DNA from 3 places in the Magnetospirillum sp. XM-1 genome. Region 2 is predicted to be linked to each of the others. Evidence: riboswitches for the same ligand, from Rfam matches in the RefSeq annotation. Region 2 holds a riboswitch; each other region holds the start of a gene.
What was found. Region 2 has a riboswitch for cobalamin ahead of XM1_RS05595 (energy-coupling factor ABC transporter permease). Riboswitches for the same ligand answer to the same signal wherever they lie in the genome.
Positions count from the first base shown of each region.

Region 1: another riboswitch for cobalamin. It lies ahead of cbpA (modified peptide precursor CbpA); the one in region 2 lies ahead of XM1_RS05595 (energy-coupling factor ABC transporter permease).
Region 3: another riboswitch for cobalamin. It lies ahead of XM1_RS19940 (carbohydrate porin); the one in region 2 lies ahead of XM1_RS05595 (energy-coupling factor ABC transporter permease).

Region 1 covers NZ_LN997848.1:3,621,869-3,625,829, forward strand. Annotated here, with positions in the region: gene cbpB (peptide-modifying radical SAM enzyme CbpB) at 71-1,450, opposite strand; gene cbpA (modified peptide precursor CbpA) at 1,447-1,563, opposite strand; cobalamin riboswitch at 1,653-1,838, opposite strand; gene argC (N-acetyl-gamma-glutamyl-phosphate reductase) at 1,924-2,967, shown strand; gene XM1_RS16795 (gamma carbonic anhydrase family protein) at 2,977-3,495, shown strand; gene XM1_RS16800 (hypothetical protein) at 3,573-3,961, shown strand, end outside.
Region 2 covers NZ_LN997848.1:1,168,907-1,172,867, reverse strand. Annotated here, with positions in the region: gene cbiQ (cobalt ECF transporter T component CbiQ) at 1-240, opposite strand, end outside; gene XM1_RS05600 (energy-coupling factor ABC transporter substrate-binding protein) at 338-610, opposite strand; gene XM1_RS05595 (energy-coupling factor ABC transporter permease) at 607-1,257, opposite strand; cobalamin riboswitch at 1,347-1,573, opposite strand; gene XM1_RS05590 (response regulator transcription factor) at 1,649-2,347, shown strand; gene XM1_RS05585 (stimulus-sensing domain-containing protein) at 2,340-3,950, shown strand.
Region 3 covers NZ_LN997848.1:4,349,705-4,353,665, reverse strand. Annotated here, with positions in the region: gene XM1_RS19950 (response regulator transcription factor) at 1-101, opposite strand, end outside; gene XM1_RS19945 (helix-turn-helix domain-containing protein) at 478-2,292, opposite strand; cobalamin riboswitch at 2,434-2,684, shown strand; gene XM1_RS19940 (carbohydrate porin) at 2,754-3,961, shown strand, end outside.

The sequences.
Region 1 (3,961 bases), 2.4 Mb from region 2:
GTCTCCCCCGCCACCGGACCGGGACAGCAGGAATCCTGCCGCCCCGGCGGTAAGCGTTAGGGCAGAAAAATCAGCAGCCGAAGGCAAACGCCGTCTCGGTGCCGTCATCCCAGCCGTCCCACATATAATCCTCGGCGATACCGTCGGCGATCAGGCGGAAGGCGTACTGCGCCTGATCGAGATAGAAGCCGCAATAGGCCCCGATCTTGTCCATGCCGCCATTGGCCTCGTGCGCCTCGGCCGGACAGGGCGAGCCGCAGAAATGCCGCACCGGACAGGTGGAGCAGGCCTTGATGTCCTCCACCTTGCGCCCCGTCACCAGCTTGAAGGCCGGGCTGTCCAGCACGTCCTCCACCCGGTCGGTAAACAGGTTGCCCCCGGCGAAGGCCGGCAGGCCGATGAACTCCGAGCACGGGAACAGCGAGCCGTCGGGCGCCAGGGCGAAGAACGACCGCCCGCCGCCGCAGGGCGAGATGTCGCACATCAGCCGCCGTGCCGTAGGGGCCAGGATGGAGATCAGGATGTTGACGAAATTGGCCACCACCAGCTTGCGGCCCGTTTCGCGGTAAAGCTGGTGGGTGCGGTCCAGGGCCGCCAGATAGGCCCTGGACACCGCCTGATCCTCGGCCCACGCCCCTTGCCCGCCCGGCTGGGTGCAGCGGACCACGTTCAGCATGCAGGCCGGCACCTCCTCGGCGTGGAGGAATTCCACCATCTCGGTCAGCTGGCCCAGATTCTCGCGGTTCATGGTGCAGATGACGTTGAAGCCGGCATAGCCCTTGAGGCGGCGGATGGCGTCCACCGTCGAGGCGAACACCCCGTCGCCGGTCCAGCGCTTGCGCGAGCGGTCGGCCACCTCGGGTTTGGGCGCGTCCAGCGACAGGCCGATACCGCAGCCCCGAGACGTCAGGAACTCCACCGCCGCGTCGTCCAGCAGGGTGGCGTTGGTCTGCACCCCGAAGCGGAAGCGGTCGGAATAGGCGTCGATGGCCTCGAACATGGCGTCCTTGTTGAGCAGCGGTTCGGCGCCATGGAAGATGATCTGCGGCTTCCTTTCGGGCGGCATGGTGCGCGAGAAGTACTCGTCGAGCCGCACCATGGCGTCCATCAGCTTGTCCCGGCTCATATGCTCGCCGGTACGCCGCATCTTCTGCGGGATGTAGCAGTACGAGCAGTCCAGGTTGCAGCGTTCGGTGGGGTTGAAATAGACCGCCGAGGGCTTGAGATGGAAGCGCAGCATGTCCATCTCGCGGGCGAAGTCGTCCCGCTTGGCCCGCCAGTCGCGCTCCAGGGCGCCGTCGTCCAGGACATTGTCCATCTCGTCCTTGCGCACCAGCGCCCAGAAGGCGTTGTCGGCGTCGATCAGGGCGGTGTAATCGGCGTGGCCGATGTCGAAGGTCTGGAGGCCGTCGGGAAGACGGCCCCCACGGATGGGGGCCGCCTGGTTCACCGCTTCACCTGCTTGTCCATCAGGACGTAATGGGACAGGCCGGTGCCCTCGGCGTCGCAGGTCTTGCGAACGGCGATGACGGAGGGACGCTTCTTGGTGTCGGTCTTGGTCATGGCGATAATCCTTAACGTATGCCAAAGGGGCTTTCCGGCCGGGGCGCGGACGCGCACCAGCCGAAACCCTTTGCCATCGGATTTCGCCCCTCGTTCAACCATGTCCGTGCAGGTCTTCTGGCTCTCGGATCAGCCACGAAACCACGCCTTCCCGGCTTATCGCCAGTGGCTGGGGCTCGGACGCCCCTGTGGTCCGTGTCCCCGATTACAGCGGCGGGACCGCCACGGAATTTCACCGTGTTCCGGGATGCAGGACAAAGATGGCTCTACAATACCGCAATGGAGACGTCAAGTTCCGGCGGTTGTCGCGCTGAAAAGGGCCTGCTATCGTCCGCCCCCCAATGCCAAGGAAGGTGGGTCATCATGAAGGACGTTTCCGTCGCCATCTTGGGAGCCAGCGGCTATACCGGCGCCGAGCTCGTGCGCCTGCTGGCGCTGCATCCGGCCTTCCACGTCAAGGTGATGACCGGCGACCGCAAGGCGGGCCAGTCCATGGATTCGGTCTTCCCCCATCTGGGCGGCCTCAAGCTGCCCAACCTGGTCGCCATCGACCAGGTGGACTTCAAGACCGTCGACGCGGTGTTCTGCTGCCTGCCCCACGGCACCACCCAGGAGGTGATCGCCGCCCTACCCGCCTCGGTCAAGGTGGTGGATTTGTCGGCCGATTTCCGGCTGTTCAACGTCGACACCTATGCCCAGTGGTACGGCCACGAGCACCGGGCGCCGGACTTGCAGAAGCAGGCGGTCTACGGCCTGACCGAGCTGGCGCGCGGCCCGGTGGCCAAGGCCCGGCTGGTGGCCAATCCCGGCTGCTATCCGACCTCGGTGCAGCTGCCGCTGATCCCGCTGCTGAAAGCCGGGCTGATCGAGGCGACCGACATCGTCATCGACGCCAAGTCGGGCGTGTCGGGCGCCGGACGCGCCGCCAAGGAGGCCAACCTCTACACCGAGGTGACCGAGGGCATGCACGCCTACGGCGTCGCCAGCCACCGGCATTCGCCCGAGATCGAGCAGGGCCTGTCGGAGGCGGCGGGCGCTCCGGTGCTGGTGACCTTCACTCCCCACCTGATCCCCATGAGCCGGGGCATGCTGTCGACCATCTACGTCAAGACGAAGAAGGGCGCCAAGGCCGCCGACCTGCGGGCCTGCCTCGCCAAGACCTACAACGACGAACCCTTCGTCCGCGTCCTGCCCGAGGGCGTGGTGCCCCACACGCGGCATGTGCGCGGCTCCAACCATTGCCTGATGAGCGTGTTCGACGACCGGGTGCCGGGGCGGATCATTATCACCTCGGTGATCGACAATCTGGTCAAGGGCGCCTCGGGCCAGGCGCTGCAGAACATGAACCTGATGTTCGGCCTGCCCGAGACCCTGGGTCTCGAACAGCAACCCCTGTTCCCGTGAGGACTTGAGATGAGCGGCAACATCATGCCCTTCCAGGGCGTCAGCCCGACCATCGGCGAGAACGTCTTCATCGCGCCCACCGCCACGGTGATCGGCGACACGGTGATCGGCGCCGGCACCTCGGTGTGGTTCAACTGCGTCATCCGCGGCGACGTCCACGAGATCCGCATCGGCGAGCGCAACAACATCCAGGACGGCACCATCATCCACGTGACCGGCGGCAAGCTGGGGACCTATCTGGGCTCGGACATCACCATCGGGCACGGCGCCATCCTGCACGCCTGCACCCTGGAGGACCGCTGCTTCATCGGCATGGGCGCGGTGGTCCTGGACGGCGCGGTGGTGGAATCGGGCGCCATGGTGGCGGCCGGAGCCGTCGTCACGCCGGGCAAGCGCGTCAAGTCGGGCGAGTTGTGGGCCGGCAACCCGGCCAAGATGCTGCGCCGCCTGTCGGACGAGGAAATCGCCTTCTTCCCGGTCTCGGCCGAGAAGTACGTGGAACTGGCCGCCAAGTATATCAAAGGCTAAGCCTAGCCCGGTGCCATACTTGCGCCGTGTCTTCCGCCCTCCTACTCTTTCCGGTCTGGGGACAAGACGGGGTAAGCATGGCTGACAAGGCGAGGAAGAAGGGCGGTCTGAAGACGGCGCTGGCCGGCCCTCTGGCCCTCATCGGCCGGCTGATGGGCGGCGGCAAGGCCGAGGCCCCCGCCGCCGCGCCGAAGGAGACCGCGTCCACCGCCCTGGTGGACGATTCCTTCACCCTGGCGCTGGAAGGGCTGCTGGCCGAGGATGACGGCCAGTATCAGACCAAGCTGCACCTGATCTCCCTGGTGGAGTTCCACGAGGCGGTGGGTGACAAATGGGCCCGCATCGCCGAAAAGGTCATGCTGATCGCCGAGGGCGTCATCAACCTGCATCTGGGCGCCGGCAACGTCTTCGGCCGCAAGGGCCCCGACCTGTTCGTCCTGGTGTTCCGCAACACCCCCGCCGCCGA
Region 2 (3,961 bases):
GGCCGCCCCGGTCAGCACGAAGCCCAGCGGAATGACGTTGAGCCGCAGCCAGTCGCCCGGCGGCACCTTCGCCGCCCCCAGGGCCAGCGCCCAGGCGACGGCCAAGACCAGCGCCGCCCCCGGCAAAGGGGGCAACGCCAGGGCCAGGACCAGCAGGCCAAGGGCGAGCGCCGCCTTCTCGGCGGTCGCTCGCTTGCGCCATGGTCCCGACTGTGACAGCCGGTCGATGGCCAGCGTCATGGTTGAACGCCCTCAAGCGCCGGGCGCCCACATCCGTGGGCTGGGCTCCTCCGCTGCGCTTCGGGTCGCTCAACGCTCCCGCGCTCGCTCCGCTCGCTCACTTGTCCCGCCGGCCGTGCCGGCGTCCGATGACATAGCCCAGCAGACCGGCCCCGAAGGCGGCCTGCAGCGCGAACAGCAGGCCTTCGATCTCCTTGGACGGCTGCCAGAACGGCGCGGTCCACTTCTCGTAGCCGGGATTGGAGGACGACACCACCTCGCTGGCCGCGTCGTCGGTGCCGCCAAACTGGCCGGCGGGGTTGAGGACCAGCGGGGCGGCGATGATCAGCGCCGCGGCGCCCAGCAGCAGGGTATTGGCGCGCGCGCTCATGCCTTGGCTCCTTCGATGCGCGGGGTGCGGCTGGAAAGGGCGTTCATCACCACCACGGTGACCAGGCCCTCGGCCACCGCCAGGGGCAGCTGGGTGACGGCGAAGATGCCGCCGAACTTGGCGAAGGCGCCGACGAAGCCGCTTTCCGCGTCGGGGAAGGCCAGCGCCAGCTGGAACGAGGTCACCACATAGGTGGCGAGGTCGCCCAGGAAGGCCGACAGGAACACAGCCACGGCCACCGGCGCGCCCAGGCGTCCGGCCAGCTTCCACACGCCATAGGCCACCCACGGCCCGGCGACGGCCATGGAGAAGACGTTGGCCCCCATGGTCGACAATCCGCCATGGGCCAGCAGCAGGCCCTGGAACAGCAGCACGATGGCCCCGATCACCGCCATGATGCCGGGCCCGAACTGCATGGCGCCCAGCGCCGTGCCGGTGGGATGCGAGCACGAGCCGGTGACGCTGGGCAGCTTCAGGGCCGACAGCACGAAGGTGAAGCCGGCGGACGCCGCGATGTTCAGCCGCGCCTCGGGCCGTTCGGCCAGGATGCGCTTCAGGCTCCGTGCGCCCGCCACCACGAAGGGGGCGGAAATGCAGGTCCACGCGACGGCGTGGGGGGCGGGAAGGAACCCTTCCATGATATGCATGATGAACAGACTCCGTTCGTCGAGAGACAACACCTGTCGCCGCGAAACGGAAAACTGACCCGACGGCACACCCCGGCCGAACGGGCTCGCAAGCGACTCTCGATGATGGCAGGTCTCCTGACTCGCGGGTCGTTGGGTCCGGCATAGCCTTCCCAGCCCATTTTCGGGCCAGTGGCGTCTCTCAAGGGCCGGAACCTCTCCGCCTACAGTTGCGGGGGCAGTCGCGGAATTGGCCCCTTTTCGGGCGCCGCACCACGTTCCCATTTTCACCCCGCGCCCTCTCGGATCGCGGGGAACCATCGCCGGGCACTATAATTTCGCCATGATCGGGATGCAAACCATTCCCGGCCTGATAAAGTATGGCCTTAGGTCTAGCGTGAGGAGGGTTCCCGTGTCCCATACCATCGCCCTGGTCGACGACGACCGCAACATCCTGACCTCGGTCTCGATGGCGCTGGAGGCCGAGGGCTTCAAGGTGCGCACCTATACCGACGGGGCCGAGGCGCTGCGCGGCCTCACCAACCAGCCCGCCGACCTGGCGGTGCTCGACATCAAGATGCCGCGCATGGACGGCATGGAATTGCTGCAGCGCCTGCGCAAGCAATCGGCCATTCCGGTGATCTTCCTCACCTCCAAGGACGACGAGATCGACGAGTTGCTGGGCCTGCGCATGGGGGCTGACGACTACATCAAGAAGCCGTTCTCGCAGAAGCTCCTGATCGAGCGCATCCGCACCCTGATCCGCCGCCTGGAGGCCAATGCCGAAGGCGCGGCCGAGCCCGGCGGCGAGACCCTGGTGCGCGGCCAGCTGGTGCTCGACCCCGGCCGTCATATCTGCACCTGGAAGGGTAAAGCGGTGGACCTCACCGTCACCGAGTTCCTGCTGCTCAAATCCCTGGCGATCCGTCCCGGCCACGTCAAGAACCGCGACCAGTTGATCGACGCGGCCTACGGCGAGTCCATCTACGTGGACGACCGCACCATCGACAGCCACATCAAGCGGCTGCGCAAGAAGTTCCGCGAGGTGGACGACGACTTCGCCCAGATCGAGACCCTGTACGGCGTCGGATACCGTTATCGGGATGAGTGAGCCCACCCTTCCGAGGCGGCGGCTGCCCCGCTGGCGGCTGCTGGCTTCGCCGCTGACCCGGCGCATCCTGCTGGTCAACCTGCTGGCGCCCATCGTGCTGGTGGTGGGCGTGTTCTATCTCGACCGCTACAAGCAGGGATTGATCCGCGCCGAACTGGACGGTCTGGGCACCCAGGCCGAGATGGTGGCCGGCGCCATCGGCGAGGGCGCAGTGTTCGAGGAGGAGGCGGGCTTCTTCGAGATCAACCCCGACATGGCGCAGCAGATGGTCCGCCGCCTGTCCGAGCCGGCCAAGTTCCGCGCCCGGCTGTTCGGCTCGGTGGGCGAACTGGCCGCCGATTCCCGCGTGGTGGGCGGCGCCAAGGGCTCCATCTATATCGAGGAACTGCCGCCGCCCACGCCGCCCCACTGGAGTGACCGGCTGGCGCGGCAATGGGACCGCTGGTCGCGCTGGATGCCCAGGGACGATTCCCTGCCCCTTTATCGCGAGCATCCCAACGCCCGGGCCGACGATTTCGAGGAGGTGATGACCGCCATGGCCGGGCGGGCCGCCTGGGCGGTGCGCTCGCGCAAGAACGGCTCCCTGATGCTGTCGGTGGCGGTGCCGGTGCAGCGCTACAAGCAGGTGGTGGGCGCCCTGCTGATCACCGCCGACGGCGCCAACATCGCCCGTTCGCTGTTCCAGGTGCGCATCGCCATCCTGGAGGCCTTCGCCGTGTCGCTGGCGCTGACCATCGGCGTGTCGCTCTACATGGCCGGCACCATCGCCCGGCCCATCCGCCGCCTGGCCCTGGCCGCCGAGCGGGTGCGCCACGGCCAGGGCCGCGTCCACGCCATCCCCGACCTGTCGCGGCGCAAGGACGAGATCGGCGAGCTGTCCCTGGCCTTGAAGGAGATGACCGAGGCCCTGTGGCGGCGCATGGACGCCATCGAGGCCTTCGCCGCCGACGTGGCGCACGAGATCAAGAATCCGCTGACGTCCCTGCGCTCCGCCGTCGAGACCGCGGCCCGCATCGAGGACCCGGAAAAGCGCGCCCGCCTGATGGCCATCGTGCTCGACGACGTGGGGCGGCTCGACCGGCTGATCAGCGACATCTCGGACGCCTCGCGCGTCGACGCCGAGATGAGCCGCGCCGAAACCGGCCCGGTGACGCTGTCGGCCATGCTCGACACCATGGCCGAGATCTATTCCGGCATTGCCGAGGACCGGGGACTGCGCTTCCAGGTGGAACGGCCCACCGGCGATTCCCTGGTGGTCCAGGGGATCGAATCCCGCCTGGTCCAGGTGCTGCGCAACCTGATCGCCAACGCCGTCTCGTTCAGCCCCGAAGGCGGGCGAATCGTCCTGGCCGCCCGGCGGGACGGCGGGCGCATCGTGCTCACCGTCGAGGACCAGGGGCCGGGCATCCCCGAAGGCAAGCTGGAATCCGTGTTCGAGCGCTTCTACTCCGAGCGGCCCGAAGGCGAGAAATTCGGCACCCATTCCGGCCTGGGCCTGTCCATCTCGCGCCAGATCGTCGAAGCCCACGGCGGAACCATCCGCGCCGAGAACCGCGGCCAAGGCGGGGCGAGGTTCACGGTGGGCCTGCCGGCGTCATCCTGAGGGAAGGCAAA
Region 3 (3,961 bases), 1.6 Mb from region 2:
CCGTCGCCGCAGCCGACAACGTCGTGTCCGCACGCCGAAAGGTACTCGACCAGATCCGCCCGAAGAGGAGCTTCGTCCTCGACCACCGCGATCCGCGCCATGGGGTCACGCCTCCAGAACAATTTCGACAGGGAAATCATAAACACCGAGTTACGTACAATAACAAGTCGTTGCGCCATGTGACGCGGTGTGATGCCGGTTGTGCCCCGGGATGCGTTTGTGTTCCCGAAATCCAGTTGGCATGCCGCTTCCGCCGGGTATCCGCGTCGTCAAGGTTCGTCATCCTCCTGCGGGAGTATAGCCGTAAGGCATATTGTCCTTGCAGTGATTATTCTAAAGAACCCTCCGCCTATTTCGGCATGGGTGGCGCCGGACGGCGGCGGTGGATGGCCGGATCGAAGTCCTATGATGGTGTGCCGCCCGCCGGAAGTTCGCGTGAGGATGGGTGTGGGCGTTTCGATATCGCGCCCGGATATCTCAGCGTCGCCGGGGTGACCGGCTGCGTTTCAGCCGGGGTGGCGGGTTGGGGTCCTCGGCGGGAAATCCCGGCGGCGGAGAGCCGGGCGCGGCGGATTGGTCCGGCGGCGCCGGTGTTGGCGCTGGCGCTGGCGGCGGGTCGGGGATGGGCTCGATGGCTGGCGGTGGCAGGGCGTGCGGCGGCAAAGCCGCCTCGGCCGGGGGCAGCGCGTTCATTTGGGTACTCAGCACCTCGACGGTTTGCAGCAAGGCCTGCAGCTTGGCCTTGAGGTCGTCGATGGAGGCGGCGTCCGGCTGGGGAGATGTCTTCCTGGTCCGGCGCGGTTTGGCCTGCTTGGCCTTGATGGCCAGGGCCGACGAGCCGCCGTTGAGGAAGGCGCCCAGCCACTTTTCCACCAGTTCGGGGGTGGCCCCCAGGGCGGCGGCCACCTGTTCGCGGCTTTCCCCCGCCAGCACCCGCATCACCGCCTCGGTCTTCTGGCGGTTGCCGAAGCGCGTCCGCTTGGGAACGGCGGGAACCGGCAGGGACGCGGTGGGATGAGGCGTGGCGGCCACCGACACCGCCTGAACCGGCTGGGGCGCCGAGGGGGTGGCGGAAATCCGGCCGGGGGTCGCGTCGGGCTGTGGGGCGGCGGCGGGTTGGGCAGAGGCGCCCAGGGCCTGCATGATCTGGTCCAGGCCGGGCTTGTCGGGCTCCCGGGCGGCGGCGGCCGGCGCCAGGCGCAAGGAGGCCTCCTGCTCTGGGGGCGACAGGCGGGCGATGATCTTTTCCACTTCGGCCCGCGCCGTGGCGGCGGCCTCGGTGACCGGCCGGAAGGAGATCCGCTTTTCGATATGTTCCAGCAGGACGGCGGAATCCCTGGCATAGCCCAGCGGCACCGAGGGCGCCGCCCCCGCCGTGTGCTGGACGAAACGCCGGACGCGGGCCGGAATGCGCCGCAGCAGCCCGGCGCGGCGGGTGGACAGCACCTTGAAGTCCATCACCCGAATCAGCAGCGCGCCGTGACGCCTGGGGTGCAGGTGCTCGAACAGGTATTCGATCAGCTCCACCTCGGCGAATTCCAGGATCAGGAAGCTCTTTTCCTGGGCCTGCCAGGTCAGGACGAAATCGCTGATCTCGGCCAGCTGGGCGGCCATCTGGTCGCCGAACACCGCGGGATCGAGCATGGTCCAGGCCTTGCCGCTGGTCATGGGCAGGCGGCCGGGGCGGCCGAAATTGCGGGTCAGGTTGCGGGCGACGGCCAGCAGCACCCGATTGCCGGAATGCCGGGTGCCGCGCGGAAAGCAATCGTGCAGCAGGTCGGCGGCCTGGAAATCCATGGCGGGCGGCGGATCGGCCAGCAGGCGGTCGAGGGACTGGAGATTGCCCGGGACCACCACCTCGCCCTTGTCCGGCAACTGGCGCAGCGCCGAGCGCAGGCGCTCCAGCGCCGCTTCCGGGTCGAAGGCCGGAACGGCGTCGGGTTCGGACATCTCGGACGGAAGCACGGGGGGCGCGCCGCCTGCGTCCATGCCGCCGGTCATGGCCGGTCCCCTGGCGCTCCGGATCAGGCGGGCCAGGCCGTTGCGGGCGTGCTGGGCCAGGGCGTGGCGCTCGGCGGGGTCGGCAAGATAGCGCCAGCTGGCGGCCAGCCGGCCCAGGCCCTGGCGCAGCGGGGCCAGCAGGCTGCTTGCGCCGGCCGGGGCGGAATGCTCGGCCGCCTCGCTGACGGTCAGCCAGCCGCCCTCGGCCGCCGGAGGCGCTACCCCGTCGCCATCCGCGTCCGACGCGTGGTGCGCTGGCTTTTCCGCCTCGGGCAAATCCGACCGCTTCATCCCTGAAGACCTCCGTTCGGCGCGGAATTTACCCCAACCTCCGGCCCAGGTCCAATCGAACCCCGACATAGATGCCCGGCATGATCCTCCCGGCCGAACGTTATAGTATAACATATTTCTTGCATTCCCATCGGGGCGCGGTTACACCTCGGGCTTGATGGTTCCGACGGCTTCCCCATGGGAGCCCGAGGTGAAAAGGGAACGCGGTCAAGGGCTTCGACGCCCCCAGCCCGCGGCTGCCCCCGCAACTGTATGCGGAGAGGTCCCGCCCGCTTAGGAACGCCACTGGTTTCGGCCCCGACATCCACCGGGGGGCCGTGTCGAACCGGGAAGGCAGGGGCAGGACCTTTGACCCGCGAGCCAGGAGACCTGCCATCATCATCGCGTGCGCGCGCTTCTCCGGGCGGGGTGTCCCGGATGCAGGTGGACCTGCGCCGCATTCTTGTAGGGTGGATTTAGACATGAAGACTGGAAATTTCGCCATCGGAGTGGCCGTCGCCGCCGGATTGTGCCTGACCTTCACCGCGTCGCGGGCCGAAGAGGCCGAGACCGCCGAGGCGGTCAAGGGGCTGTGGGAGCGCGACACCCTGACCGGCGACTGGGGCGGCTTGCGGACCCATCTGGCCGAGCGGGGCGTCAAGGTGAACGCCGCCTACACCGCCGAGATGCTGGGCAACCCATCGGGCGGCATCAAGCGCCGCGCCGTGGGCAACGCCCTGCTGCAGGTGGACGTGGACGCCGACCTGGAACAGGCGGTGGGCTGGAAGGGCGGCGCCTTCCACGTCACCGGCCTGCATGTCCAGGGGCGCCAGCTGTCGGCCAATTTCATCGGCAACCTGATTCCGGTGCGCGACATCGAGGCGGCGCCCTCGACCCGGCTGTTCTCCCTGTGGCTGCAGCAGAGCGTGCTGGACGACAAGGTGTCGCTGCGCTTCGGCCAGCTGCCCATGCAGGAGGAGTTCTTCAACTCGGTGGTGGCCACCAACCTCGTCAACTCCGCCTTCGGCTGGCCGCCGTCCTTCGCCGCCAACCTGCCCTCGGGCGGCGGCGGCTATCCCCTGTCCAACCTGGGCACCCGGCTAAAGGTCCAGGCCACCGAGGAACTGGCAGTGCAGGCGGGGCTCTTCACCGGCAACGTGGCGCCCGGAACCAATGCCGGCAACGACGCCCAGAAGCGCAACCGCAGCGGCGTGGACTACACCGTCGACGGGGCGCCCATGTGGATGTTCGAGACCCAATACGGCCTCAACCAGGCCAAGGGCGCCGCCGGCCTGCCCACCATGTTCAAGCTGGGCGGCTGGTATTACGGCGGCCGCGCCACCGACCAGCGTTACGACGATTCGGGCGTGTCGCTGGGAAGCAGCGCGGCGGGTTCGGCCAGGAACCATCGCGGCAATTGGGCGGTCTACGGCATTTACGACGGCATGCTCTACAAGGAGGCGGGGAGCGAGGATCTGGGGCTGTCGGCCTTCCTGCGGGTCACCGCCTTGCCCGAGGACCGCAACCAGATGCCGTTCTATTTCGATACCGGCCTGGCCTATAAGGGGCCGCTGGAAGGCCGCGACGACGACGTCGCCGCCATCGGCTTCGCCTTCGGCCGCATGAGCCCGGCGCTGGCCGCCCGCGATTCCGACGCAAGGCGCTTCGGCACCGCTACCGCCCCCGACCA